DNA from 3 places in the Lentzea kristufekii genome. Region 2 is predicted to be linked to each of the others. Evidence: riboswitches for the same ligand, from Rfam matches in the RefSeq annotation. Region 2 holds a riboswitch; each other region holds the start of a gene.
The links. A riboswitch is a leader RNA that binds a small molecule or an ion and turns the genes downstream of it on or off. The one in region 2 is predicted to bind cobalamin.
Positions count from the first base shown of each region.

Region 1: another riboswitch for cobalamin. It lies ahead of SK571_RS03465 (FecCD family ABC transporter permease); the one in region 2 lies ahead of SK571_RS06620 (CbtB domain-containing protein).
Region 3: another riboswitch for cobalamin. It lies ahead of cobN (cobaltochelatase subunit CobN); the one in region 2 lies ahead of SK571_RS06620 (CbtB domain-containing protein).

Region 1 is NZ_JAXAVV010000001.1:699,356-708,875, reverse strand. It holds gene SK571_RS03480 (S8 family serine peptidase) at 1-3,106, shown strand, start outside; gene SK571_RS03475 (3-isopropylmalate dehydrogenase) at 3,387-4,424, shown strand; gene SK571_RS03470 (YciI family protein) at 4,493-4,912, opposite strand; cobalamin riboswitch at 5,008-5,136, shown strand; gene SK571_RS03465 (FecCD family ABC transporter permease) at 5,171-6,193, shown strand; gene SK571_RS03460 (ABC transporter ATP-binding protein) at 6,193-6,933, shown strand; gene SK571_RS03455 (ABC transporter substrate-binding protein) at 6,930-7,907, shown strand; gene cimA (citramalate synthase) at 8,404-9,520, shown strand, end outside.
Region 2 is NZ_JAXAVV010000002.1:648,076-657,595, reverse strand. It holds gene SK571_RS06665 (tRNA (adenine-N1)-methyltransferase) at 1-599, opposite strand, end outside; gene SK571_RS06660 (site-2 protease family protein) at 612-1,730, opposite strand; gene SK571_RS06655 (RecB family exonuclease) at 1,898-2,743, shown strand; gene SK571_RS06650 (thioesterase family protein) at 2,743-3,513, shown strand; gene SK571_RS06645 (phosphoribosyltransferase) at 3,586-4,227, shown strand; gene SK571_RS06640 (antibiotic biosynthesis monooxygenase family protein) at 4,161-4,472, opposite strand; gene hisG (ATP phosphoribosyltransferase) at 4,469-5,329, opposite strand; gene SK571_RS06630 (phosphoribosyl-ATP diphosphatase) at 5,344-5,607, opposite strand; gene SK571_RS06625 ((2Fe-2S)-binding protein) at 5,706-6,365, shown strand; cobalamin riboswitch at 6,414-6,588, shown strand; gene SK571_RS06620 (CbtB domain-containing protein) at 6,622-6,810, shown strand; gene SK571_RS06615 (CbtA family protein) at 6,831-7,586, shown strand; gene SK571_RS06610 (HAD family hydrolase) at 7,631-8,257, opposite strand; gene metH (methionine synthase) at 8,295-9,520, opposite strand, start outside.
Region 3 is NZ_JAXAVV010000014.1:90,428-99,947, reverse strand. It holds gene cbiE (precorrin-6y C5,15-methyltransferase (decarboxylating) subunit CbiE) at 1-265, shown strand, start outside; gene cobM (precorrin-4 C(11)-methyltransferase) at 262-1,002, shown strand; gene SK571_RS27270 (cobalt-precorrin-6A reductase) at 999-1,700, shown strand; gene SK571_RS27265 (precorrin-2 C(20)-methyltransferase) at 1,672-3,138, opposite strand; gene SK571_RS27260 (precorrin-8X methylmutase) at 3,135-3,755, opposite strand; gene SK571_RS27255 (hypothetical protein) at 3,752-4,828, opposite strand; cobalamin riboswitch at 4,837-4,971, shown strand; gene cobN (cobaltochelatase subunit CobN) at 5,007-8,573, shown strand; gene SK571_RS27245 (helix-turn-helix transcriptional regulator) at 8,534-9,211, opposite strand; gene folE (GTP cyclohydrolase I FolE) at 9,266-9,520, shown strand, end outside.

The sequences.
Region 1 (9,520 bases), on a different contig from region 2:
GTTCGTCGCGCTGGACCGCAAGCCGGCCGTCGACGCGTTCGACGAGAAGAAGAGCCAGGGCAAGGAGGTCGCGAAGCAGGCCGCGAAGCAGGCCAAGAGCGACGTGTCCGCCACCGCGGACCAGGTCGTCGGCCAGCTCAAGAGCGCTGACACGCAGACCAAGGAGCTCTACCGCACCTCCAACGGCGTCCCCGGCGTCGTCGTGAAGGCCGACGCGCAGAAGGTCCGCGAACTCGCGCAGCGCGCGGACGTCCTCGCGGTCTACCCGGTCGTGCCGAAGAAGCGCCAGAACTCGAACGCCGTCCAGCTCACCAGGACGCTCAACGTCTGGCAGCAGTACGGCAAGCTCGGCGACGACATCCGCGTCGGCATCATCGACACCGGCGTGGACTACACGCACGCGAACTTCGGCGGTCCCGGCACGGTCGAGGCGTTCAAGGCCGTCGACCCGCGCGCGAAGGACCCGAACTTCCCGACCGCGAAGGTCGTCGGCGGTTACGACTTCGTCGGTGAGGACTACGACGGGGAGAGCGCCGACCCGGCGATCAACACGCCGAAGCCGGACCCGAACCCCATCGACTGCAACGGTCACGGCTCGCACGTCGCGGGCACCACGGCCGGCTTCGGCGAGAACGCCGACGGCAGCACGTTCAAGGGTGACTACACGAAGCTCGACGCGGCGAAGCTCAACGAGATGAAGATCGGCCCCGGCACCGCGCCGAAGGCCCAGATCTTCGCGCTCAAGGTCTTCGGCTGCGAGGGCTCGACCAACGTCACCTCGCAGGCGCTCGACTGGTCGCTCGACCCCGACGGCGACGGCGACTTCTCCGACCACCTCGACGTGGTCAACCTGTCGCTCGGCTCCGACTACGGCGCCCCGGACGACCCCGACAGCCTCTTCGTGAAGAAGCTGTACAAGGCCGGCGTCATGCCGGTGTTCTCCGCGGGCAACGGCGGCGACCTCTACGACATCGGCGGCTCGCCGGGCAACACGCCCGAGGCGCTGACCGTCGCCTCCACGCGCGACTCGTTCGTGCTGCGGGATGGCGCCGAGGCGAACGGCCAGGCGAAGCCCGGCCAGTACAGCCAGAACTTCACCGGCTACCTGGGCTACGACAAGACCCTGCCGGTCGTGAAGCTGACCCAGGCCGGCAACCTCGACGGCTGCCAGCCGATCACCGAGGCCCTCGCGGGCAAGTTCGTGTGGCTCGAGTGGGACGACAACGACGCGACGCGCCGTTGTGGTTCCGGTGGCCGCACCAACAACGCGCAGGCCGCCGGTGCCGCGGGTGTGGTGCTTTCGTCCACCTTGAACAACTTCAACGCGGGCATCGCGGGCAACGCGACCATCCCGGTCTTCCAGTTCACGGGTGACACCACCAACCAGGTGCGCCCACTGTTGGACGCGGGCACGCTGACCGTTCGCCTGGCAGGCGTCCTGCGCACCACGGTGGCGACGTACGACCAGTCCATTTCGGACACTCCGAGCGCGTTCACCAGCCGTGGCACCCGCGGTCAGTCCATCAAGCCGGACGTCGCGGCCCCCGGTGACACGATCTCGTCGGCCGCCGTCGGTTCCGGTGACGACCGCATGGTCATCTCCGGCACGTCGATGGCGTCGCCGCACGTCGCGGGTATCGCCGCCCTGGTCCGCCAGGCGCACCCGGACTGGACGCTCGAGGAGGTCAAGGCCTCGATCATGAACACCGCCGGTGCGGACGTGAAGGAGAACGGCAAGACCTTCGCCCCCAACCGGGTCGGCACCGGCCGCGTGGACGGCAAGTCCGCGATCGACAACCAGGTCCTCGCCTACGTCGAGGAGGACAACGGTTACGTCAGCGCGAACTTCGGCGTCGTCGAGGTCTCCAAGCCGGTCTCGAAGTCCAAGACCATCAAGCTGGTCAACAAGTCCACGAAGCCCGTGGAGTACCAGGTCGGCTACACCGCGGCCACGACGATCCCCGGCGTGAGCTACGTGCTCTCGCAGGACAAGGTGAAGCTGAGCCCGCGCGGCATCGCGAAGGTCAGGGTCACCCTGAAGATCGACGACCCGAAGGCGCTGCGCAAGACGGTCGACCCGACGGTCGAGCCCAACCAGCTCGACGTGCCGCGCCAGTTCCTCGCGGACGCCTCCGGTCGCGTGACCTTCACGCCGACCTCCGGTGCCACGGTGCCGCTGCGCCTGTCGGTCTACTCGGCGCCGAAGCCGGTCGCGGACATCAAGACCGCGTCCAGCCTCAAGTTCCGCGGCAACGACAAGCAGGCCGTGCTGAACGTGTCCGGCAAGGGCATCGACCAGGGCACCGGTTCGCAGGCCTACCGCTCGCTGATCAGCGTCCTCGAGCTGCAGGCCCAGTCGCCGAAGCTGCGCGACTGCAAGCGCAACGTCACCGAGAACTGCGCGCTCAACGACACCGCCAAGGGCGGCGACCTCCGCTACGTCGGCGCTGCCTCCACGGCCCCGCTGGCCAAGGCGCAGGGCAAGCCCGAGGAGGCGCTGCTCGCGTTCGGTGTCGCGACCTGGGGCAACTGGTACAACCTGGGCAAGAACACCATTCCGTTCGTCGACATCGACACCAACGGTGACGGCACGGCGGACTTCGAGGTGTTCGCGACCCGCCTGACCGACACCGACCTGCTGGTCGCGTCCACCGTGGACCTGAAGACGGGCGAGACCGTCGACATCCAGGGCGTGAACGGCCTGTTCGGCGACGTCGACGCGAACGTCCAGGACACCAACGTCGTCGTCCTGCCGGTGCTGCTGAGCGCGCTGGGCATCGACGCGTCGAAGGACACGGCCCGCATCTCGTACGTCGTGGGCACCGGCGGCTACTACCCGGCGCCGGGCAACGCGAACAAGCTGATCGACGTGATCGACCGCAACCTGTCCTACGACCCGCTCAAGCCGGGCCTGTGGGTGCAGGGTGGCGGCGACGCGGCGCTCTCGTACCTCGCGAAGCCGGGCACCGCGCTCGTCGTCAACAAGGACGAGGCCTCGCTGAAGGCCGACAAGTCCGACGGCCTGCTGGTGCTCAACCACCACAACGCCAACGGTGACCGCGCGTCGGTCGTCCTGGTGAAGTCGGGTGGACGCGGCGCCTACTAGCGCCAGATCGGATGTTTCACGGGAGGCCCGGTTCCGTTGGGAACCGGGCCTCCCGGCACGTCACGGCCTGGAACTGCCTGCCGTCACCCCTTGACGCGACCCCGTTCCTGCGGTCGAGTGACACTCGAAAGTGGGATATGGGCCGTGTGGGTGTCCCGCAGTACGGGAGATAACACCCCGATGGGGTGTCCGGCATGCGGCGAGCACCCGCGATGCCGGTAGCCTTTCGCGAAGGAAAGTAGTCCCACCAATTGGGGACTGACACCTGGGAGGTGTGTGGATGCGGCTCGCAGTGATCCCAGGAGACGGGATCGGGCCCGAGGTCATCGCTGAGGCCCTGAAGGTCCTCGGTGAGGTCGTTCCGGCGGCCGAGATCACTCGCTACGACCTCGGCGCGGCGCGCTGGCACGCCACGGGAGAGTTGTTGCCCGAGTCGGTGCTGGGAGAGCTTCGCCAGCACGACGCGATCCTGCTCGGCGCGGTGGGCGACCCGTCGGTGCCGAGCGGAATTCTGGAGCGGGGCCTGCTTCTGAGGCTGCGCTTCGAACTCGACCACCACGTGAACCTCCGCCCGGCTCGTCTCTACCCCGGTGTCCGCAGCCCGCTCGCGGACCCGCCGGAGATCGACATGGTGGTGGTGCGCGAGGGCACCGAGGGCCCGTACGCGGGCAACGGCGGCCTGCTCCGCAAGGACACGCCGCACGAGATCGCCACCGAGGTCTCGCTGAACACCTCGTTCGGCGTCGAGCGCGTGGTCAGGGACGCCTTCGCGCGTGCCTCGAACCGGCAGCGCCGGCACCTGACCTTGGTGCACAAGACGAACGTCCTCACGCACGCCGGCTCGTTGTGGTCGCGCGTCGTGGAGGAGGTCTCGCTGCAGCACCCGGACGTCACCGTGGCCTACCAGCACGTGGACGCGGCGACCATTCACATGGTCACCGACCCGGGCCGTTACGACGTGATCGTCACCGACAACCTGTTCGGCGACATCCTGACCGACCTCGCCGCCGCCGTCACGGGTGGCATCGGCCTGGCCGCGTCGGGGAACATGGACGTGACCCGTCGCAACCCGTCGATGTTCGAGCCGGTGCACGGTTCGGCGCCGGACATCGCGGGCCAGGGCATCGCCGACCCGACGGCCGCCGTGCTGTCGGTCGCGTTGCTGCTCGATCACCTCGGCGAGCACGAGTCGGCGCGCCGGATCGAGGCCTCCGTGGCGTTCGATCTGGCCACGCGTGATCACCAGTCGCCGGGTCAGACCTACGCGATCGGTGACAGGCTCGCGGCTCTCGTGTCGTCGAACGTGCGCACGGGCTGAGTTCTGCCAGACGTTTTGAAGCCCCGGCCGGAATCCTCCGGCCGGGGCTTCGGCGTTCCGCGCGCTGCTCAGAGCTGGCCGTTGGCCTCACGCCACGCGCGTTCCTTCTGGATCCACTCGTTGTCCTGCGGGAACTCGTCGATGGACGGCACCCGGCGGATCTCGGTCTTGAACCCGGCACCCGTCATCGGCATGCGCTTGGCCCACTCGACCGCCTCCTCCTTCGAGGAGACGTTGAGCAGGTAGAAGCCGTTGAACAGCTCCTTGGTCTCGCCGTACGGGCCGTCCGTGACGACCGGGGGTTCGGCGGAGTAGTCGACGACGACGCCCTCGGACGCCTCGGAGAGGCCTTCCGCGGCCAGCAGGACACCGGCGCGGATCAGCTCCTCGTTGAACGCGCCGACCGTCTCCAGCATCTTGTCGAAGTCGAACTCGCCCATGTTCGCGTAGGCCTCGTCGGTGGCGCGCATGATCAGCATGTACTTCACGGTGTGGCTCCTCGCTCGGTGTCTTCCTCGCTGACGTCCACAGGTCGAACGGGCCCCGCACTGGATCGACATCACACCCGCAAAATTTCCGAACTTCCTGTTTCCGCAGGTAGGGTCGCCTCAGTCGTGCGTGGGGGAAGTCCGGTCGAAGTCCGGCGCTGACCCGCAACGGTAGGCCTCCTCGTGAGGACGAGCCCGAATACCCGCACACGGCCGGCCTGTGTTTCCGATTCCGCCGTGGACTGCGGGAAGGACCAAGTGATCTCCAAGATCAGCGCGCTCGTCGGCGTGCTCGCCGTCAGCCTCGTCGCGGGCGTCGCGCTCGGCCCCGTCTCCGTTCCGTTCGACCTCACGATCGACCTCCTGTGGGCGGCGCTGACCGGCGGCACGATCCCCGCCGACCTCGCCGGGCAGTACCACATCGTCTGGAACATCCGGCTTCCCCGCGTCCTGCTGGCCGCGGTCGTGGGCGCGGGTCTGAGCACGGTCGGCGTGGCGATCCAGGCGATGGTCCGCAACGCGCTCGCCGACCCTTACGTGCTCGGCATCTCGTCGGGCGCGAGCGTGGGCGCGACGGCCGTGGCGACCCTCGGCGTCCTGTCCGGTCTCGGCGTCTACGCGCTGTCGGTGGGGGCGTTCCTGACCGGCCTCGGCGCCACCGCACTGGTCTACATCACCGCACGCACGAGCCGAGGGCTCACACCGTTGCGGCTGGTGCTGACTGGAACGGCGCTGGCGTACGGGTTCTCCGCCGTGGCGATGCTGCTGGTGTTCCAGGCACCGCGCGGTGAGGCGGCGCGGGCCGCGATGTTCTGGCTGCTCGGCAGCCTCGGCGGGGCGAACTGGCAGTCGCTGCCCGTCGCCGCCGTGGTGACCGCGGCCGGCATCGTCTACCTGGCGACCAAGGCGCGGCAGCTCAACGCGATGGCGATGGGCGACGAGACCGCGACCACGCTCGGCGTGGCGGTGAACCGGTTCCGCACGCACCTGTTCATCGTCACCGCCGCTATGACCGGAGTGCTGGTGGCGGTCAGCGGGGCCGTCGGGTTCGTCGGGCTGATGCTGCCGCACCTGACGCGCATGGTCGTGGGCGCCGACCACCGCAAGGTGCTCGCCCTCGCACCGCTGGCCGGAGCCTCGTTCCTGGTCTGGGTCGACGTGGCCGCGCGGATGCTCGCGGCGCCCGAGGAACTGCCGCTCGGCGTCATCACCGCCGCACTCGGCGTGCCGTGCTTCATCTTCCTGATGCGCCGCAGGTCCTACGTCTTCGGAGGCCGCTGATGCGGGTCGAGCTCACCGGCGTCACCGTCCGGGACATCGTCTCCGGCATCACGCTGCAGGCCTCCGGTGAGGTCGTCGGCATCGTCGGCCCCAACGGCAGTGGCAAGTCCACGACGTTGCGCTGCGTGTACCGGGCGTTGAAGCCGGACGCGGGCACCGTCCTGCTCGACGGCGAGAACGTCCACAAGCGACACGGCGTCGCCCGCGACCTGGCCGCGCTCACGCAGGAGTCGCAGGTCGAGTTCGACTTCACGGTCGCCGAGGTCGTGGAGATGGGCCGCCTGCCGCACGACCGCGATCCCGCCCGTGACGCACGGGTCGTTTCCGAAGCGCTGGCGACGGTGGACGTCTCGCATCTCGCCTCGCGGAGCTTCCTCAGCCTCTCCGGCGGCGAACGCCAGCGCGTGCTCATCGCCCGCGCGCTGGCCCAGGAACCGCGCGTCCTCGTGCTGGACGAGCCGACGAACCACCTCGACATCCGCCACCAGCTCGACGTCCTGGGGCTCGCGCGCGGGCTGGGCGTCACCGTGCTGACGGTCCTGCACGACCTGAACCTCGCCGCCTCCTACTGCGACCGCCTGTACGTCCTCGACGAGGGCCGCGTGGTCGCGTCCGGCACACCGGCCGAAGTGCTGGTCCCCGAACTGATCGCCAAGGTCTTCCACGTCACCGCGCACGTCGTCACCCACCCCACATCGGGAGTTCCCCAGCTCCTGTTCGACCAGGAGGTCACCCCTTGAGAACCGTCGTCTGCGCCGTCCTGCTGCTGGTCTCCGGCTGCGGTGCCACGGTGGCCCAGGACACCTCCGCGTCCGACCCCGTGACGATCACGAACTGCGGCGAGCAGGTCACGTTCGACAAGATCCCGTCCAAAGTGGTCACGAACGACACCGGCATCACCGAGCTGATGTTCGCGCTGGGCCTGAAGGACCGGATGGCGGGCTACGTCGTGTCCGGTACCGACACCGTCGACGTGCGCACCTCGCCCTGGAAGGCCGACTTCGAGAGCGTGAAGCACCTGTCCGACAAGGTCTCCAAGGAGGTCGTGCAGGGCGCGAACGCGGACCTGGTCTTCGCCGGCTGGAACTACGGGTTCAGCGAGAGCACCGGCTTCACCCCGGACGCGTTGAAGGCGCTGGGGATCGGGACGTACCAGCTGACCGAGGCCTGCCGCAACGGTGTCGGGCAGCAGCGGGGGATCATGCCCGCGTTGGACGCGTTGTACACGGACCTGCGCAACCTCGGGAAGATCTTCCGGGTCGAGGCCAAGGCCGAGGAGCTCGTGAAGACCTATCAGGAGCAGATCGCGAACGCGGGCCGGCTGATGGCCGGGAAGCCGCGGCCGAAGGTGTTCCTCTACGACAGCGGGCAGGACCAGCCGTTCACGTCCGGCAAGAACGCGGCGCCGCAGGACATCATCTCGAAGGCCGGTGGCGACAACATCTTCGGCGACCTGAACGACAGCTGGACCACGGTCAACTGGGAGACCGTGGTCCAGCGCAATCCCGAGGTCGTGCTCATCGTGGACTACGCGGACGGGCAGGCGAACACCCCGGAGCAGAAGCAGGCGTTTCTGGAGGGGTTCGCGCCTTTGTCCAACTCGCCCGCGGTCAAGGGGAAGCGGTTCTTCTCGCTGCCGTACGCGGCGTTGGTCGAGTCTCCGCGCAACGCGGCTTCGATCGAGGCGTTCGCGAAGTTCCTGGCCGGGGTCTGAGTCGCGGGCCGGGCTGGTGGTCGAGTTGCTGGAGAGTGGTCGCGTTCCAGCTGTCGCGTTGCGAGAGTGGTCCGTCAGGTCGTGACGAAGTGCGGGGGTGCACCGCTACCCAGCGCCCTAGGTTCGAACGGCTCGCTCCGCATCGCCACGCCAGGACTCGTACGTGCTTGCCTTGAGTTGGGGGGCGGCGGTTGGCACCGCGCGGGTTGACTTGCGGTGGCGGGCACCGGTTCCAGCCGAAGGGGCCGCCTGCCGTGCGTGCCGTCACCTTGCGAAGGTGGCGTCACAGGGGTGAACCCGTGACCAGATAGTGGGAGATTTCCTCCCGTCGCTTGGTACGCCGTGCCGAGCTGTGGCAGCATCCGGGACATGGCTCAGCACACCGCCATCATTATCGACGAGCGCGTCGGGTAGTTGCCGCCCCTGGCACCCGACGCGCAGACCTCTCGCATCCGCGGGGGGTCTTTTTGTTTGCCCGGATGAGGAGATGACCCCGATGGCCGGCCCGACCGACGCATTCCACGTCTACGACACGACGCTGCGCGATGGCGCACAACGTGAGGGCATTTCGTACTCCGTCACGGACAAGCTCGCGGTCGCGCGGCTGCTGGACGGGCTCGGCGTCGGGTTCATCGAGGGCGGCTGGCCCGGCGCCATGCCCAAGGACACGGAGTTCTTCGCTCGTGCGGCGGCCGGTGATCTGGAGTTGAAGCACGCCAAGCTGGTCGCGTTCGGGGCGACGCGCAAGGCCGGGGTCAAGGTCGAGGAAGACCCGCAGGTCAAGGCACTCCTCGATTCCCAGGCGCCGGTGGTGACGCTGGTGGCCAAGTCGGACCTGCGGCACATTGAACGGGCGCTGCGCACGGACTCCGGAGAGAACCTGAAGATGGTGCGCGACACCGTCCGGTTCCTGAAGGACCACGGAAGGCGCGTTTTTCTCGACGCCGAGCACTTCTTCGACGGCTACGCGTTCTCGCCGGACACGAGTCTGCGCGTGCTGGAGTCCGCTGTGGAGGGTGGCGCGGACGTCGTCGTGCTGTGCGACACGAACGGCGGGCAGTTGCCGCTGGGGCTTGCGGAGACGGTCGCGGAGGTCGTCGCGAAGACCGGTTTCCGAGTAGGAATCCACTGCCAGGACGACACGTCCTGCGCGGTGGCGAACACCCTCGCGGCCGTTCAGGCGGGCGCGACGCACGTTCAGTGCACCGCCAATGGTTATGGCGAGCGAGCAGGCAATGCGGACCTGTTCGCCGTCGTGGGAAACCTCGTGACCAAGCTCGGCATGGAGGTGCTCCCGATCGGGGCACTGGCCGAGCTCACCCGTGTCTCCCATGCGTTGGCCGAGATCGCGAACATCGCACCCGACACCCACCAGGCCTATGTCGGGTCGTCAGCATTCGCTCACAAGGCGGGTCTGCACGCGAGCGCGATCAAGGTGGATCCGGAGCTGTACAACCACATCGATCCGGACACCGTCGGCAACGACATGCGGGTGCTGGTCACCGAGATGGCCGGTCGGGCGAGCATCGAACTCAAGGGACGTGAGTTCGGGCTCGACCTGGCCGGCCGGGGGACCGAGGTCGGCAGCGCGTTGAAGCGCGTCAAGGAACTGG
Region 2 (9,520 bases):
TAGACGACCAGGACGCCGCCGGGGATGAGGTTCTTCGCGATCGTGGGCAGCACCTCCCACGGCGAGAGCATGTCGAGGATGACCCGGTCGACCTCGCCCTCGTGGTTCTTCACGTCGTCGACGGTGATCGACCAGTTGCCGGGGCGCTCGCCGAAGAACGTCTCGACGTTGCGGATGGCGTGGACCGCGTGGTCCTCGCGCACCTCGTAGGACTGGACGCTGCCCTTCTCCCCCACCGCGCGCAGCAGAGAGCACGACAACGCGCCGGAGCCCGCCCCCGCCTCCAGAACGCGCGCGCCCGGGAAGATGTCGCCGTACATGCAGATCTGCGCGGCGTCCTTCGGGTAGATCACCTGCGCGCCACGCGGCATCGACAGCACGTAGTCCGGCAGCAGCGGGCGCAGCGCCAGGAAGTTCGTGCCGCCCACCGACTGCACCACGGAGCCTTCCGGCTGCCCGAGGAGCAGGTCGTGCGGGATGGCGCCGCGGTGGGTGTGGTACTCCTTGCCGGGTTCGAGGACAACGGTGTAGTGCCGCCCCTTGGGGTCGGTCAGCTGAACCCGGTCGCCCGGTTGGAACGGTCCACTTGCGCTAATCACCGCGCAATGGTGTCAAACGCCCTTCTCAATGGCCGCACGCAGGTCCTCCCTGTGCAGCACACCCGCCGGTCGGCCCTCCAGGTCGACGACGAGGAACTGCCACGCGGCGGTGCCCTGAACGCGTTCGACGATCTCCTCGCCGGGCTCGTCGGCGAGCAGCACGGTCTCGGGCAGGATCCGCTCCGCCGCCTGCTCCGCGGGCGCGAAAGGGCTTTCCGCAGCGAGTTTCTCGGCCATCGCGGTGTCGAGCAGTCCGGCCGCGACGCCGTCCGCCCGCACCAGCACCACACCCCGCCCGGCCGAGGTGCTCAGCGCGTCCGCGACGGGGCTTTCGGCCGGCAGCTGGAGCACCGGGCGGATCAGGTCGGCGAGGGTCAGACCGGGGGGCCAGGTGCGGCGGCGTTCGCTGGCGAGTTCGCTCCTAGCGCCTACGACGACGCCCCACGCCGTCAGCACGCACACGCCGAAGCGCAGCCAACGGTCTTCCGCGCCTTCCGCGACGCCGTACAGCGCCCACGCCACCAGTGCGATGGCCACGGCGATACCACCGACCACGGCGACACGCGTGCCCGTCGCCCGTTGGCCGGTCATGGCCCACACGCCGGCCCTGACGATCCGGCCGCCGTCCAGCGGCAGGCCGGGCAGGAGGTTGAAGACGGCGACGGCGGCGTTCGCGGCGGCGAGCTGGAAGACCAGCACCCACACGACGCCGTCCTGGTTCATGACCATCGCGCCGATGCCGAACATGATCGCCAGCACCACGGACACGGCCGGACCGGCGCCCGCGACCGCACCCTCGTGGCCGGGTTTGCCGGGTGTGCGCATGATCTCGGTGGACCCGCCCAGCAGGAACAGGTGCAGTCTCCTGACCGGCAGGCCGAGCCGCAGCGCCACGACGCAGTGGCCGAGCTCGTGCGCGAGCACCGACAGCCCCAGGAAGAGCGCGAGCAGCACGGCCATCAGCAGCCCGACGCCGGGCGCCGTGCCGGGAGCGAGGTCGTCGACGAACGGGGCGTAGAACGCCACCACGATCGCCGAGCCGATCCACCACGACGGCGCGAGCAACACCGGGATGCCCGCCACCCGGAACAGCAGCAGGCCGCCCACTCGATCACTGATCCGCGCGGCCACGGAAGCACTCTAGAGGGGGTGGTGTGATCTCGCGGTTCGGTGCGAATCACCCAAGGCGGGCACTGCTTCGTGCGCACGTCTTCGAGACCGGCGCTCACCGGCTTCGGGCGGGCGGTACCCAGGTGGCGCTCCCGGGATTGTCAGACCCCTGTCCTAGGGTGCGAACCATGAGCACCACGTTGCGCAGGCCCGCGCTCTCGCCTTCCCGGGCAGGGGACTTCAAGCAGTGCCCGCTGCTCTACCGGTTCCGCGCGGTCGACCGGCTGCCGGAGAAGCCGACGAAGGCGCAGGTGCGCGGCACGGTGGTGCACGCGGTGCTGGAAGACCTGTTCGCGCTGCCCGCGGCCGAGCGGGTGCCTGACCGTGCGCGGTCGATGATCACGCCGGCCTGGGAGCGCGTGAAGGCCGAGCGCCCGGAGTTCGCGACGCTGTTCGAGGTCGAGGGCAGCGAGGAGGAGGCGGAGTGGCTGGCGTCCGCCACGAAGCTGCTCGACGGCTACTTCGGCCTGGAGGACCCGCGGCGCCTGGAGCCGGAGTCGCGCGAGCTGCTGGTGGAGTCCGAGCTGCCGTCCGGTGTGCTGCTGCGCGGCTACATCGACCGGGTGGACGTGGCCCCGACGGGTGAGATCCGCGTCGTGGACTACAAGACCGGCGCCGCGCCCCGTCAGGTGGGCGAGGCGAAGGCGTTGTTCCAGATGAAGTTCTACGCCCTGGTGCTGTGGAAGCTGCGCGGCGTCGTCCCCCGCCAGCTGCGCCTGATGTACCTCGCCGACCGCCAGGCCCTCGCCTACACCCCGGACGAGTCCGAACTGGCCCGCTTCGAGCGCACCCTCGACGCGATCTGGCAGGCCATCATGCGGGCCGCGCCGACGGGCGACTTCCGCCCCAACCCGAGCCGCCTGTGCGACTACTGCGACCACAAGGCCTTCTGCCCGGCGTTCGACGGCACCCCGCCGCCCTACCCCGGCTGGCCGGAGCCGGACGACACCGAGCCGCTGCAGGACCGCGACTGATGCCGGCCTTCTACCTGCCGCTGGACGAGACCACGTTCCGCTCCACCGAGCACACCGTCGGCCCGTGGGGCCCGGACAGCCAGCACCTCGGCCCGCCCTCGGCGTTGCTGGTGCGGTCGCTGCTGGCACTGGGCAACCCGTCGTCGGCCTTGGCACGCGTCACTTTCGAGGTGCTCGGCCCCGTCCCGGTGGCCGACCTGACGGTGTCCACCTCGATCGAACGCCCGGGCCGCTCGGTCGAGCTGCTGGCGGCATCGCTGTCCCACGAAGGCCGCACCGTGCTCGCGGCACGGGCGTGGCGCATCGTCGACTCGGACACGACTTCGGTGGCGGGCGGCGAGGTTCCCGCGCTGGCACCGCCCGAGTCCGCCGTGCCGATGGAGATCCCCGAGCACTGGGGTGGCGGTTACCTGGCCGCCGTCGAGTGGCTTTCCGTGTCGGGCGGCATCTTCACACCGGGCGACGCACAGGTGTGGGCCCGCCCGCGCGTGGCCGTGGTCGAGGGTTCCGAGCCGTCACCGGAGGAACTGCTGTTCTCCGTGGTCGACTCGGCGAGCGGCGTCTCGTCCCGTGTGGACATTCGCAAGTGGTACGCCATCAACACGGACCTGACCGTGCACCTGCACCGCCGCCCCGTCGGCGAGTGGGTGGGGATGGACGCGCGGACGACCATCGGGCCGGACGGCGTCGGGCTCGCGACCAGCGTGGTGCACGACGTGGCCGGGCCGGTGGGCACGACGGCGCAGGCGCTGTTCGTCCGCGAACGCTGACACCCACGAGACGCGACTGGTCCGCGTCGCCCTGTCCGACAGAACAGGAAAGGGCGTAGCGTCAGCGGAACTGTGAAGAGGTTCGCGAACCGGCAGGAAGCGGGCCGCGCCCTCGCCGCGCGACTCGCGGACCTCCCGTGGCACGACCCGCTGGTCCTCGGTCTCCCGAGAGGCGGCGTCCCGGTGGCCAAGGAGATCGCACAACACCTCAACGCCGAACTGGACGTCGTAGTAGCACGCAAGATCGGCGCCCCCGGCCACCCCGAGTACGGCGTGGGCGCCGTCACCGCGGACAGCGAGCCCATCTACGACCCCGGGGTGCTCAGAGCCCTGAACCTCACCGAAGAGCAGCTGGGCCGCACCTGCGACGAAGAACGCGCCGAAGCCCAAAGGCGCACGGCCCTCTACCGCGGCGACAAACCGCTCACCATAAGGAACCGCGACGTCATCCTCGTGGACGACGGCCTGGCCACCGGCGTCACCGCCAGAGCAGCGCTCCACTGGATCGCCCAGCGCGAACCGAGGAGCGTCACCCTGGCCGTCCCGGTAGCCGCGCGAGAGTCCCTCGACACCTTCAGGACGAGAGTGATCGCCGTCCTCACGCCGAAGCGCTTCCAGGCCGTGAGCCGCTGGTACGAGAGCTTCGATCAGACCACGGACGAAGAGGTGCTCAACGCGCTCTCGAAGTGCGACACGACCGGGAACGGCGAGTAGAAGCGGTGCAGCAAGGCCGACCACCGCTCGTACGAAGGCCCCTGCCGGAAGCCGACGGTGTGCGACTCGACCGTGTCCCAGCGCACGAGCAGCAGGTAGCGCGACGGCGTCTCCAGGCAGCGCAGCAGTTCCAGGCCGCGGAAGCCCGGCGAGGCGGAGATCAGCTCCCGCGCCTCGCCGAACGCCCACTCGAACTCCTCGGCACCACCCGGCAGCACGTCCAGCAGGGCGTGCTCGGTGATCACAGCCGGCAGAACCTGATGTCCGAGGCCAGCACGGCCTTGGCGCCGATGGCGGCCAGCTCGTCCATCACCTTGTTCGCCTCCTTGCGCGACACCATCGCCCGCACGGCCGCCCAGTCCGGGTTGGCCAGCGGCGCGACGGTCGGTGACTCCAGGCCCGGGGTCAGCGCGATCGCGGCGTCGAGGAGGGAACGCGGGCAGTCGTAGTCGAGCATCAGGTACTGCTGCGCGAACACGACGCCCTGCAGACGGGCCGTCAGCTGCTTCTTGGCGGCCGTGAGCTCCGAGCCGTTGCGGTGGATCAGGACCGCCTCCGACTCGCAGATCGGCTCGCCGAACGCCACCAGGTCGTGCTGGCGCAGGGTGCGGCCGGAGCCCACCACGTCGGCGATCAGGTCGGCCACGCCCAGCTGGATCGAGATCTCCACGGCGCCGTCGAGGCGGATCACCTTGGCGGTGATGCCGCGGGCCTTGAGGTCGCGGCCCACGAGCTTCGGGTACGCCGTGGCGAGGCGCTTGCCCTCCAGGTCGGAGACCTTCCAGTCCGTGCCGCGGGGCCCGGCGTAGCGGAAGGTCGACGAGCCGAAGCCCAGCGCGAGCAACTCCTCGACGGAGGAGCCGTTGTCGTCGGCGCCCGAGTCGGCGGCCAGGTCCCGGCCGGTGATGCCGAGGTCGAGGTCGCCGGACGCCACGTAGATCGCGATGTCCTTGGGACGCAGGAAGAAGAACTCGACCTCGTTGTTGTTGTCGAGCACGGTCAGATCGCGCGGCTCGTGCCGCTGCCGGTACCCGGCCTCGGTGAGCATGGCGGAGGCGCGTTCAGCGAGCGCGCCCTTGTTCGGGACTGCAACGCGCAGCATGTGAAAGTCTTCCGTCAGAGGTACTTGTAGACGTCTTCGAGGGTGAGGCCACGGCCGAGCATGAGCACCTGGAGGCGGTAGAGCAGCTGCGAGATCTCTTCGGAGAGCTTCTCGTCGGACTCGTACTCGGCGGCGATCCAGACCTCGCCCGCCTCCTCCAGGACCTTCTTCCCCTGCGCATGGACCCCGGCCTCGAGCGCAGCGACGGTGCCGGAACCCTCCGGCTTGGTGGCGGCTCGTTCGGTCAGTTCAGCGAACAGGGAATCGAAGGTCTTCACGGCACGACATCCTCCCATCCCGCGGACCCCCGTCCACACCGCGGTCGCATCTGTCCCAGGCGGTGGACGTGATCTGTCCTGCAGAGACACTCGGTAGCGTGAACTTCGTGTCTGAGTTCGCCGAGGTACTCGAAGCGCTGCGCCGGGTGCGCGGAATCAATCCCTTCTTCGCCCTCGACGTGGGCCGCCCCGACGAATCCTGGTCGCCGGGAACGGCACTGCTGGAGGGCCCTGCGCTCAAGACCACGATCGATGCCATCGCGAACCGGTACAAAGCCGACGAACCGCGCGTGGCGGCGAGCCTGTTCTTCCTCAGCTACACGGCACGGCTGCTCAGCCCGCTCACGGCCGCGAACATCCCGATCGACGTCCGCCCGGAGAACCTGTGGTGGCAGCACCACCCGACGAACGGCCTGAGCGTCCGCATCGACCAGCCGCGGCTGGGCCCACAGGCCGCGGAAGCGCTCGAACCGGTGGTGGAGGCGATCCAGCGGGTCACCCCGGTGGCACGCGGACTGCTGTGGGGCAACGCCATGTCGAACATCGCGGGCGCGCTCAAAATGGTTGTTCGCGCACGGATGCTCACCGCCGAGGAAGCGGAAGAACGAGGCGAACGGCTCATGAGCGCGCCGCCGTTCGAACAGGCGGGAGAATTCATCACGTTCCCCGGCGAGGTCACGTTCCGGCGCAGGAGCTGTTGTCTTTACTACCGCGTCGCCGCAGGTGGGAAGTGCGGTGACTGTCCACTCGTGAAGTGAGGAACGCAACAACTCTTATGGCCGGTTGTGCTTAACGGGCCGATCAACTTACGGTGCACGCGCCGCAGTGACGGGAAGCCGGTGAAAATCCGGCGCGGTCCTCGCCACTGTGACCGGGAAGCGATCCCCGCCGAGCACGTCACTGGTCCCCGCCGGGACTGGGAAGACGCGGGGGCAGCGTTGATCCGGGAGTCAGGAGACCGGCTGCGGCGCCGCAAGGAGAGTTGACCTTCCACGAGGTATGGAGGAGCCCGTCATGACGAGCCCCGCAGCAAGCCTGTCCGCCGTCCGCGTGCCCAAATGGGCCTTCGCCGTGTCACTGCTCGGCCTGATCGTCACCTACCTGGTCCTGCAGGAGAACGGCCTCGCGCTCGGCGCGGGTTCCGAGATGCTGCACGAGTTCTTCCACGACGGGCGCCACGCGCTCGGCGTTCCGTGCCACTGATCCGATCCCGGATCAGGCACATGACGACGTACAGGTCTCTGGCGCTGCGCGGAGTCGCGGCCGGCGGTATCGCCGGTGTCGCGTCCGCGCTGGTGCAGCTCCTGGTGACCGAGATCCCGATTCGTGCCGCGCTCGCGGTCGAGGAGGCACGGGCACCCGCCGGTGAAGAAGCCGGCCACTCGCACGGTGGCGGCGACGAGCTGGTCGGCCGTGGCGCCCAGGTCGTGGGCGGCATGCTCGGCGTGGTGATCGTCGGCATCGCGGTGGGCCTGGTGTTCGCCACGGCCTACGCGCTGTCGAAGCGCTGGTTCACCGGCAGCACGCCGTTCAGCCGCAGCTTCGCGTTCGGTGCCGCGGTGTTCGGTGCCGTGGCACTGCTGCCGTGGCTCAAGTACCCCGCCAACCCGCCCGCCGTGGGCGACCCGACGACGGTGAACTACCGGACCGCGCTCTACCTCGGTGTGGTGGTGGCCGGTCTGGTGATCGTGTGGGCCGCCGGCTGGCTCGCCGAACAGCTGCGCGCACAGTCGCAGCCGGTGCGGACGACGGCCGTGCTCCTCGCGGTGGCCGCGGCCACCGCGGCGGTGCTGCTGGCGTTCCCCGCGCCGCCGGACACGATCCCCGCGGACATGCCGGTGAACGTGCTGTGGCAGTTCCGCCTCAGCTCGCTCGCCCAGCTCGCCACGCTCTACGTCGGCATCGGCGTGGTGTTCGGCCTGCTGATCGACCCGGCCACCCGCAGGGCCAAGGCCGCCGAGAAGGCCGCAGTCGCGTGACGGTGCGGTGGTGGCCGCAGCAGTGGCCACCACCGCACCACCGGCTAGAGAGCCTTCAGCACGTCGACGTCCACGCCCACGAGGGAGTCGCGGAAGATCCGCCGCTCCCCCGCCTCGACCTCGACGTCGCACGGCACGACCAGCACGGTGCACCCGGCGGCGACAGCCGCGGCCACCCCGGTGGGCGAGTCCTCGATCGCGACGCAGCGCGCCGGGTCCACGCCCAGCAGCCGGGCCGCCTTCAGGTACGGCTCGGGCAGCGGCTTGTTCAGCCCGTCCACCTCGTCACCGCACACGGTCACGTCGAACAGGTCCCGCCCGATCGTGTCCAGCGCGACCTCGGTCAGCGAGCGCTCGGTCGACGTCACCAGCGCCATCGGCACACCCGACGCGCGCACGGCCCGCAGGGCCTCCTGGGCGCCCGGACGCCACGGCAGACCGGCGCGGAACACCTCTTCGGTGCGGCGCGAGATCCACGCGGCGCCGTCGGCCATGTCGGCCTCGGTGGGCTCGATGCCGACGTCGGCGAACAGCAGGCGCATCGTGGTGGGCACGTTGCTGCCGACCATGCGTTCGCGGGTCTCCAGCGACAGGACGCCGCCGAGCTTCTCCGCGTACTCGTAGAGCGGGATGTCCCACAGCTTCTCGGAGTCCAGCAGCGTCCCGTCCATGTCCCACAGGACACCGTGAAGATCAGGCACAGCCAGGTCAGACATTGAAGTACTTCGCCTCCGGATGGTGCGCCACGAAGGCGTCGGTGGACTGTTCCGGGTGTAGCTGGAGTTCCTCGGACAGCGAGACCCCGATGCGCGACGGCTCCAGGAGCTCGACGATGCGCCGGCGGTCTTCCATGTCGGGGCAGGCGCCGTAGCCGAACGAGTAACGCGCACCCCGGTAGCCGAGTTTGAAGTACTCCTCGACGTCGGCCGGGTCCTCGGCGGCGACAGTGCCGCCCGTCGGCCACACGAGTTCCTCGCGGACCCGCTTGTGCCAGTACTCGGCCAGCGCCTCGGTGAGCTGGACCCCCAGTCCGTGGACTTCCAGGTACTCACGATACGCGTTCTTGGCGAACAGCTCGTTCGCGTGGTCGGCGATCGGCTGCCCCATCGTCACGAGGTGGAACGCGATCACGTCGACCTCGCCCGACTCCCGCGCACGCCAGAAATCGGACAGGCAGAGACGTCGATCCCTCTTCTGGCGCGGAAAGGTGAACCGGAAGCGCTCGGCGGAGTCCGCCGCCGGCTCCTCCAGGATCACCAGGTCCTCGCCGTCGGAGACGCACGGGAAGTAGCCGTAGACGACGGCGGCGTGGGCAAGAACACCTTCCGTGGCAAGGCGTTCCATCCAGTAGCGCAGGCGCGGGCGGCCCTCGGTCTCGACCAGCTCCTCGTAGGTCGGGCCGCCGCCGCGCGCGCCCTTCAGGCCCCACTGGCCCATGAACGTCGCACGCTCGTCCAGCAACGCCGAGTACTCCGCGACCGGGATGCCCCTCACGACCCGGCTTCCCCAGAACGGCGGAGCCGGGATCGGGTTGTCGACGGCCACGTCGGAGCGACCGGCCACGACTTCTTCTTCCCCCGCAGCCGCTTTGCGGGCCGCCGCGATGCGCAGCGACCGTTCGCGACGGGCCTTGCGCTCCAGAACCTTCGCCTGGGTCTCGGAATCCACCATCGGGGTCTCGCCGCGCTTGGCCGCCATGATCGCGTCCATCAGCCGCAGGCCCTCGAAGGCGTCACGGGCGTAGCGGACTTCGCCGAAGTACATCTCCGTCAGGTCGTTCTCGACGTACGCCCGTGTCAGGGCCGCGCCGCCCAGCAGCACCGGCCACCGCGCGGCGACACCCCGGGAGTTCATCTCCTCGAGGTTCTCCTTCATGATCACGGTCGACTTGACCAGCAGGCCGGACATGCCGATCGCGTCCGCGCGGTGCTCCT
Region 3 (9,520 bases), on a different contig from region 2:
GGGGCTGGAGAAGCCCGACGCGATCTTCATCGGCGGCGGCGTGACGGTGCCCGGCGTGCTGCAGGCCTGCTGGGACGCTTTGGCGGCAGGCGGTCGTTTGGTCGTCAACGCGGTGACGCTGGAGTCCGAGGCCGTGGTCGCGCAGTGGTACGCGAGGCTCGGTGGCGATCTGGTGCGGATCTCGGTGAACCGCGGCTCCGCGGTCGGCAAGTTCACCGGGTGGCGCCCGCACATGCCCGTGACGACGTGGAGCGTGACGAAATGACCGTGCACTTCATCGGGGCCGGGCCCGGAGCGGCCGACCTGATCACGGTGCGGGGGCGGTCGCTGATCGAGTCGTCACCGGTGTGCCTGTACGCGGGCGCGCTGGTGCCGGTCGAGCTGCTCGACTTCTGTCCTGCGGGCGCACGCAAGATCGACACGGCGTCGCTGACGCTGGACGAGATCGTTGCCGAGCTGGTCGCCGCCTCGGAGCAGGGGCTGGACGTGGCGCGGCTGCACTCCGGGGACCCTTCGGTGTTCAGCGCGATGGCCGAGCAGATGCGCCGGTTGGACGCGTTGGGCATCGCCTACGACGTGACTCCCGGCGTGCCGGCCTTCGCGGCCGCCGCGGCGTCGTTGCAGCGCGAGCTGACCGTGCCGGGAGTCGGGCAGACGGTCATCCTGACGCGGACCTCGCAGCGCGCCACGCCGATGCCCGAAGGCGAGGACCTGGACACGCTGGGCCGCAGTCACGCGACTCTCGTGCTGCACCTCGCCGTGCAGCGGATCTCGGACGTGGTCGCGGAACTGGTGCCCAACTACGGGCTGGACTGCCCGGTCGCGGTGGTCGCCTACGCGTCCCGCGAGGACGAGGTCGTGTTGCGGGGGACGCTGGACGACATCGCCGCGCAGGTCGAGGCCGCCGGGATCAAGCGGACCGCGGTGATCATCGTAGGGCAGACGCTCGGGGCCACGCAGTTCCCGGACAGCCACCTGTACTCGGCCACGCGGGTTCGATGATCCTGATCCTCGGCGGCACGGGGGAAGCGCGAGCGCTCGCCTCCCGCGTGCCCGCCGTGTCCTCACTGGCAGGCCGGGTGAGCAACCCCGCCCTGCCCGCCGGCGAGGTCCGGATCGGCGGGTTCGGCGGGGTCGACGGGCTCGCGCAGTGGTTGCGGGACAACGACGTCCACGCCGTGGTCGACGCGACCCACCCCTTCGCGCGGCAGATCACCTCGAACGCCTTCGAGGCCTGCTCGCAGGTCGGCGTGCCACTTCTGATCCTGAGGCGGCCGGGGTTCACGCCGCAGCCGGGATGGCATTGGGTGGACAGCGTTGCCGAGGCCGCGCGGGATCTACCGGGGGAGAGGGTGTTCCTGACGACCGGGCGGCAGGACCTCGCGGAGTTCGCCGAGTGCCCGCAGTGGTTCCTGGCGCGGATGGTCGAACCTCCGGAACCGCCCATGCCACAACGCATCGAGGTTCTGCTGTCGCGCGGTCCGTTCACCGTGGACGGTGAACTGGAGCTGATGCGGTCGCGCGAGATCGACGTGCTCGTCACCAAGGACAGCGGCGGCTCGATGACGTCGGCCAAGCTCGAAGCCGCGCGTCAGCTCGGTGTGCCTGTCGTGATCGTGCGCCGGCCACCGCTCCCACCTGCGGACACGGTGGCCGACGTCGATGCCGCCGTCAGGTGGTTGGGTACCGCCGGGGCGTGAAGACGACGCCCTGGGGCGTCACGATCGTCTGAGACGAGCCGATGATCAGCAGGCAGCGCATGTCGATCGTCGCCGGGTCGAGGGCGCCGAGCGTGAGGACGCGGATCTCCTCCTCCGGGCCGCCGACGTCGCGTCCGACGACGATCGGGGTGTCCGGGCCGCGGTGCTTGAGCAGCAGGTCGCGCATGTCCGCCACCTGGTGCGTGCGAGCTTTGGACGCCGGGTTGTAGATCGCGACGACCAGGTCGGCCTTGGCGGTGGCTTCCAGGCGTTCGGCGATGACGTCCCACGGCTTGAGCCTGTCGCTCAACGAGATCACCGCGTAGTCGTGGCCGAGCGGCGCACCCGCCTTGGCCGCCACGGCGTTCGCCGCCGTGACGCCGGGGAGAATGCGGACCGGCACGTCCGGGGACTCCGCGGCGACCTCCAGCACGGCGGTGGCCATCGCGAAGACACCCGGATCGCCCGACGACACGACCGCGACCCGTGAGCCCTTGCGAGCGAGGTCCAGGGCGAAGGCCGCGCGTTCGGACTCGACCTGGTTGTGCGAGGAGTGCCGCTTCTGGCCGGGGCGTTCGGGAACCCGGTTGAGGTAGGTGCTGTAGCCGACCAGCTCGTCGGCGGCTTCGAGTTCCTGGCGGGCCTCCGGCGTGAGCCACGCGCGGTCTCCGGGACCGAGGCCGATGACGACGACCTCGCCCTTCGGCTTCGCCGGCCGGGACTGGCTGGGCAGCACGGCGATGGAGAAGTACGGCACGGTCGCGGGGTCGACGTCGGCCAGCGGCGCCATCTTCTGACGGCCGGTCGTGGCGCGTTCGACGTACCAGGCGCCGTCGAGCCGGCCGGCCGTCTCCAGCGCCTCGCGGACGTTGCCGAAAGTGCGGCCCAGCTTGAGGATCGCGGCGCAGTCGGTGTCGGCGAGGCGGGCCGCGAGCTCGGCGGGCGGCAGCGTGCCGGGCAGGATCGTGAGCACCTCGTCGCGTTCCACCAGCGGGGTGCCGAGGACGGCGGACGCGCCGCTCACGGACGTCACGCCAGGGACGACCTCCCACTCGTAGCGGTCGGCCAGGCGCTTGTGCATGTGCATGTAGGAGCCGTAGAAGAACGGGTCTCCCGCCGCCAGGACGACGACGTCGCGTCCGGCGTCGAGGTGCGCGGCCAGCTTGCCGGCGGCCTCCTCGTAGAAGGCGTCGATCTCGCCCTGGTAGTCGTCCGTGTACTCGGTCGTGACCGGGTAGACGAGCTGTTCCATGATCTGCGGATTCGGATCATTTCGGCTACGGAAGTACGGCGCCGCGATGGTCTTGGCGACCGACTTGCCGTGCCGGGCGCTGTGGAACGCCACCACGTCGGCCTCGCTGATGAGTCGCGCGGCCTTGACCGTCACGAGTTCCGGGTCGCCGGGACCCAGGCCGACGCCGTAGAGCTTGCCCGTCATTCTTCCTCGCTCGCGATCGCGTTGATGGCCGCCGCCGTCATGGCACTGCCGCCGCGTCGGCCGCGCACCACGAGGTGCTCCAGATCCGTTGCGGCCAAAGCTTCCTTGGACTCCGCCGCCCCGATGAACCCGACCGGGATGCCCAGGACCGCGGCGGGTCGCGGTGCTCCGGCGGCGATCAGGTCGAGGAGGTGGAACAACGCGGTGGGGGCGTTGCCGATCGCGATCACCGCGCCGTCGAACCGGTCCGCGAGCAGCTCAAGGGCGGCGGCACTGCGCGTGTTGCCGATCTCCTGCGCCCGCGCGGGGGTGCGCGGATCCTGGAGGTAGCAGAGGACCTCGTTGTCCTTCGGCAGGCGGCGGCGGGTCACGCCGGACGCGACCATGTTGGCGTCGCACAGGATCGGGGCGCCCGCCCGCAACGCCGCGCGGGCGTCGCGCACGACGTTCGGGGAGAACGCGACGTCGTCCGGCAGGTCGGTCATGCCGCACGCGTGGATCATGCGGACGACGACTTTCGCGACGTCGCCGGGGAACCTGGTGAGGTCCGACTCCGCGCGAATGGTGGCGAAGGACTGGCGGTAGATCTCCGCCCCGTCCTTGATGTACTGCGTCAACGGATCTCCTCGTAGCCGTCGCCGGTCGCGACGAACTCGATCACATCGCCGGCGGGACGGCCGCACCGGCGGGCACAGCCCGACCAGTGCACCGCGCCGGGCCTGTCGGACCTGCTCCCTGGAATTGAAATTGGGGGTACCCGGCCTGGCGCGTGTGTGTGGTGCGACGCATCGGCCTGTGCAGGCGCATGGGTCTGCGCGGGCGCATCGACCCAAGCGCGCACATCTGCCCGCACGTCGGAGAGCGACTTCGCGCAGCCGGGGCGGCCGGTGCAGGCGCTGACGCCGTGCCAGGGGGAGGCGGGGTCGGTGATCAGGCCGGTGACGTCGGTGCCGGCGGGCACGACCAGGCTGCGCCACGGGGTCAGGCGGAGGGGGACGCCGGGCAGCCGGCGGGCGTCGAGCCGGCCCAGCGGAACTCCCGGGGTCAACGGTGAAGGTGCGACAGGAGTCACAACCGGGGTGAAGCGAGGGGCGTCGGTGGCGCCGAAGTGAGCGGTGATCTTTCGCACACCGTCGTCCACTTCGGACAGGCGCCAGGCGGGTCCGCGCATCGACTGGAACAGGCGGGCGGCGGTCACGACGGCGTCGACCGGGTCGGACACGCGGACACCTGTATCGGTACCGGCGAGCAGGAGCACGTCCCCGGCGAGCCCGAGGTCGCCGCCCAGTCCGCTCACCGAAGCGCCGACCGTGACCAGGAAACGCCCTGGTAGCGAGGCCAGTCCGGGGTCCGCGCACAGCGCCGCGTCCAGCGCGTCGACCAGGGCCTGGTTGTCGTCCATGGGCGCCGCGATGATGTTGCGGATGCGCTCGTGCGACCAGGAGGGCAGCAGGCCCGCCGCACGCATCCGCTCGCCCAGCTCCACCCCGTCCGCGAGCCCCCTGATCTGGAGGTTCGCCCGCGAGGTCAGCTCGATCGAACCGGTGCCCAGTTCGGCGGCGGCAAGACGGACGGCATCCCACTGAGCAGCGGAAAGAGTGCCGCCAGGCACCCGGATGCGCGCCAGCCCGCCGTCGGCCGCGGCGTGCAGCTCGACGGCGCCGGGGCAGGCGTCCGGGTGACTACGCATAGGTCGGACTGTAACCCGCCGGTTAGGGTGAGCCCGAACGACGAAGCGCAGGAGGAAGCCGGTGTGAATCCGGCGCGGTCCCGCCACTGTGACCAGCGAACACCGCTGGGAGTCAGGAACTCCGCTTCGCCAGTCACCCGCACTTTGGGGCGAGGACCCCACGAGGGATGGAGCCTGCGTGATCCTGCTGCTGTCGACCTCCGACACCGACCTGCTGTCGGCGCGTGCGAGCGGAGCCGAGTACCGGCTCGGCAACCCCGCCCGGCTCACCGTCGACGACCTGCCCGCGCTGGTCGACGGCGTCGAGCTCGTCCTCGTGCGCATCCTCGGCGGTCGCCGGATGTGGGAGGAGGGCCTCGACTGGCTGCTGGCCGGGGGCCTGCCCGTGGTGGTGCTCGGCGGTGAGCAGCAGCCCGACGCGGCGCTGATGGAGCTCTCCACGGTGCCCGGTGGCGTCTGCGCGGAGGCGCACCTCTACCTCGCGCACGGCGGCCCGGCGAACCTCACCGAGCTGCACAAGTTCCTGTCCGACACCGTGCTGCTGACCGGCCACGGCTTCGAGGCCCCCGCCGCCACTCCCTCGTGGGGTGTGCTGGAACGGGAGACCCGGCCGGAAGAGGGCCCGACGGTCGCGGTGCTCTACTACCGCGCGCACCACGTCGCCGGGAACACGGCCTTCGTGCACGCCCTGTGCGATGCGATCGAGGCCAAGGGCGGCAGGCCGCTGCCGGTCTACTGCTCCTCGCTGCGCACCGCCGAACCCGAGCTGCTCGACACGCTGCGCCAGGCCGACGCGCTGGTCGTGACGGTGCTCGCGGCCGGCGGCACGAACCCCGCCAAGGCGTCCGCCGGTGGCGACGACGAAGCGTGGGACGTCGGTGCGCTGGCCGCGCTCGACGTGCCGATCCTGCAGGGCCTGTGCCTCACGTCGAGCCGCGAGTCCTGGGACTCCAACGACGACGGACTGTCTCCTTTGGACACCGCGACCCAGGTCGCGATCCCCGAGTTCGACGGCCGGATCATCACGGTTCCGTTCTCCTTCAAGGAGATCGACGCCGACGGCCTCACGGTCTACGTCGCCGACCCGGAACGGGCGCTGCGCGTCGCGGGCATCGCGGTCCGGCACGGCCGTCTCCGCCACATCCCGGTCGCCGACCGCAAGGTCGTCGTGATGCTGTCGGCCTACCCGACGAAGCACTCCCGCATCGGCAACGCGGTCGGGCTCGACACGCCCGCGTCGACCGTCCGGCTGCTGAAGGCCATGCAGGAGCACGGTTACGACATCGGTGACGAGCTGCCGGGCGTGCAGGAGCTCGACGGCGACAAGCTGATCCACGCGCTGATCGCGGCCGGTGGGCAGGACGCCGACTGGCTGACGCAGGAGCAGTTCGAGAGCAACCCGATCCGCATCGCGGCGGCCGACTACCGCGAGTTCCACGAGACGCTGCCCGACGAGTTCCGCGAGTCGATGCGCGAGCACTGGGGCGAGGCGCCGGGCTCGTTGTTCGTCGACTTCTCGAAGTCGAAGGACGGCGAGATCGTGCTGGCCGCGCTGCGGTCCGGCAACGTCGCGGTGATCGTCCAGCCGCCGCGCGGGTTCGGCGAGAACCCGATCGCGATCTACCACGACCCCGACCTGCCGCCGTCGCACCACTACCTGGCCGCGTACCGGTGGATCGAGTCCAACTTCGGTGCCGACGCCGTCGTGCACGTCGGCAAGCACGGCAACCTGGAGTGGTTGCCGGGCAAGACGGTCGGCATGTCGGCGTCCTGCGGCACGGACGCCGCGCTCGGCGACCTGCCGCTGATCTACCCGTTCCTCGTCAACGACCCCGGCGAGGGCACGCAGGCGAAGCGGCGCGCGCACGCCACGCTGGTCGACCACCTCGTGCCGCCGATGGCCCGCGCCGACAGCTACGGCGACATCGCGCGCCTGGAGCAGTTGCTGGACGAGTACGGGAACATCTCCGCGATGGACCCGGCCAAGGTGCCGGCGATCCGCGCGCAGATCTGGACGCTGATCAAGGCCGCGAAGCTCGACCACGACCTGGGACTCGACGACCGGCCCCACGACGCGGAGTTCGACGAGTTCATCCTGCACGTCGACGGCTGGCTGTGCGAGGTCAAGGACGTCCAGATCCGTGACGGCCTGCACGTCCTCGGCGAGGCACCGACCGGCAGCGTCCGCGTCAACCTCGTGCTGGCGATGTTGCAGGCACGGCAGATGTGGGGCGGTCAGGTCGCCGCGCTGCCCGGCTTGCGCGAGGCACTCGGCCTCACCACCACGGGCCGCGAGGACGTCGACGCCGTGGAAGAACAGGCTCGCGTGCTCGTCCAGGCGATGGAGGACGCGGGCTGGGACCGTTCCGCCGCGGCGGGTCTGCACGAGTCCGAGGACGTGCGGAAGATCCTGGAGTTCGCGGCGGACGAGGTCGTGCCCCGGCTCGCGCGCACCACGGACGAGATGACGAACGTCCTGCACGCGCTGGACGGCGGCTACATCCCGGCCGGCCCGTCCGGTTCTCCGTTGCGCGGCCTGGTGAACGTGCTGCCGACCGGCCGCAACTTCTACTCGGTCGACCCGAAGGCCATCCCGTCGCGCCTGGCGTGGGAGACCGGCCAGGCGATGGCCGACTCGCTGCTGGAGCGCTACCGCTCCGAGAACGACGGCGAGTGGCCGCCGTCGGTGGGTCTGTCGGTCTGGGGCACGTCCGCGATGCGCACCGCCGGCGACGACATCGCCGAGGTGTTCTCGCTGCTCGGCGTCCGGCCGGTGTGGGACGACCAGTCGCGCCGCGTCACGGGTCTCGAAGTCATTCCGCTGGAGGAGCTGGAGCGGCCGCGCATCGACGTCACCGTCCGGATCTCCGGTTTCTTCCGCGACGCGTTCCCGCACGTGGTGTCCATGTTGGACGATGCCGTGCAGCTGGTGGCCGCGCTGGACGAGCCCGCGGAGCACAACTTCGTGCGGGCGCACATGCTCAAGGACCTGGAGGAGCACGGCGACCAGCGCCGGGCCACGTTGCGCGTCTTCGGTTCCAAGCCGGGCGCGTACGGCGCGGGCGTGCTGCCGTTGATCGACAGCCGCAACTGGCGCGACTCGTCCGACATCGCCGAGGTCTACGCGGTGTGGGGCGGCTACGCCTACGGCCGCGGGGTCGACGGTGTGGCGGCTCGGGCGGACATGGAGTCGGCGTACCGGCGGATCGCGGTGGCGGCCAAGAACATCGACACCCGCGAGCACGACATCGCCGACTCGGACGACTACTTCCAGTACCACGGCGGCATGGTCACGATGGTGAAGGCGCTGACGGGCAAGGCACCCGCCGCGTACGTCGGTGACAGCACGCGCCCCGAGGCCGTCCGCACGCGCACGCTGACCGAGGAGACCTCGCGGATCTTCCGGGCCCGCGTGGTGAACCCGCGCTGGATCGGCGCGATGCGCAACCACGGGTACAAGGGTGCGTTCGAGCTGCAGGCGACGGTCGAGTACCTGTTCGGCTACGACGCCACGACCGGCGTCGTCGCGGACTGGATGTACGAGAAGCTGACCGAGAGCTACGTGCTCGACCCGGAGACCCGGAAGTTCCTGCAGACGTCGAACCCGTGGGCGTTGCACGGCATCGCCGAGCGTCTGCTGGAGGCAGCCGAGCGCAAGATGTGGGAGCACCCGGAGGAGTCCACTTTGGACGCGCTGCGGGCGGCCTACCTGGAGACCGAGGGCGACCTGGAGGACGGCGCCTGATCGAGCCGGACGCAGCAGTGACCCGGTGACGGATCGAGGCGGGCGGACGCACCGCTCGCCCCGATCCCGTCCAGCAGACCGCTGACCAGGCACAGGTTCATCCCGCACACCAGCTGCGTGTGCCGGTGCGCCAGGCTGTGGAACGGGCAGTTGCCCAGCAGGATCGAGCCGCCGTCCTCCCTCGGTTCGAAACCGAAGTCCGCCAACGCATCCGTCACGCCGCCCGAGGCCTGCGCCGCCAGGTCCGCGCCCCACTCGTAGGCGCGCCGGTGGAGGATCTCGCGGGCCGGTTCACCCGTGCTCTCGGCTTCCACCAACGCGTCCGTGAGCAGATGGCTCGCGGCCTCGTACCGGCGGTCGGGCAGCGACACCTCGATCTGCTCCTCCGAACGCCGGTAGAGCTTCGCCGGCCGACCGGCCCCCGGTCCGCTGCGCCCGTTCCGCCGCTGGTGCACCACTGTGAGAAGGCCCATGTCGACGAGCTTGTCGAGGTGGAACGCGGCCGTCGTGCGGGGCAGTTCGACGGCCTGCGCCGCCTCGTCCTTGCTGATGGGAGCGGTTTGGCGCACCACGAAGTCGTAGAGCCTGCGGCGGTTCGGTTCGTCGAGGGCCGCTACGGCGGCGACGGGGTCGGCCATCTCTAAAAACTACTCCTGTTGACTAAATTCGGCGAGCGACCTTACCGTGGCGGCATGGACGTCGAAGCGGCACAGCAGGCGGTCACGGACCTGCTCAAGGCGCTGGGCAAGGACCCGTACTCGGTGCATCTCGCCGACACCCCGCGCCGTGTCGCCGAGGCGTACGCGGAGATGCTGACCCCGCGCGCCTTCACCATGACGACGTTCCCCAACGACGAGGGCTACGACGAGCTCGTGCTCGCGCGCAGCATCCCCGTGCAGTCGTTGTGCGAGCACCACATGCTGCCGTTCCACGGCGTCGCGCACGTC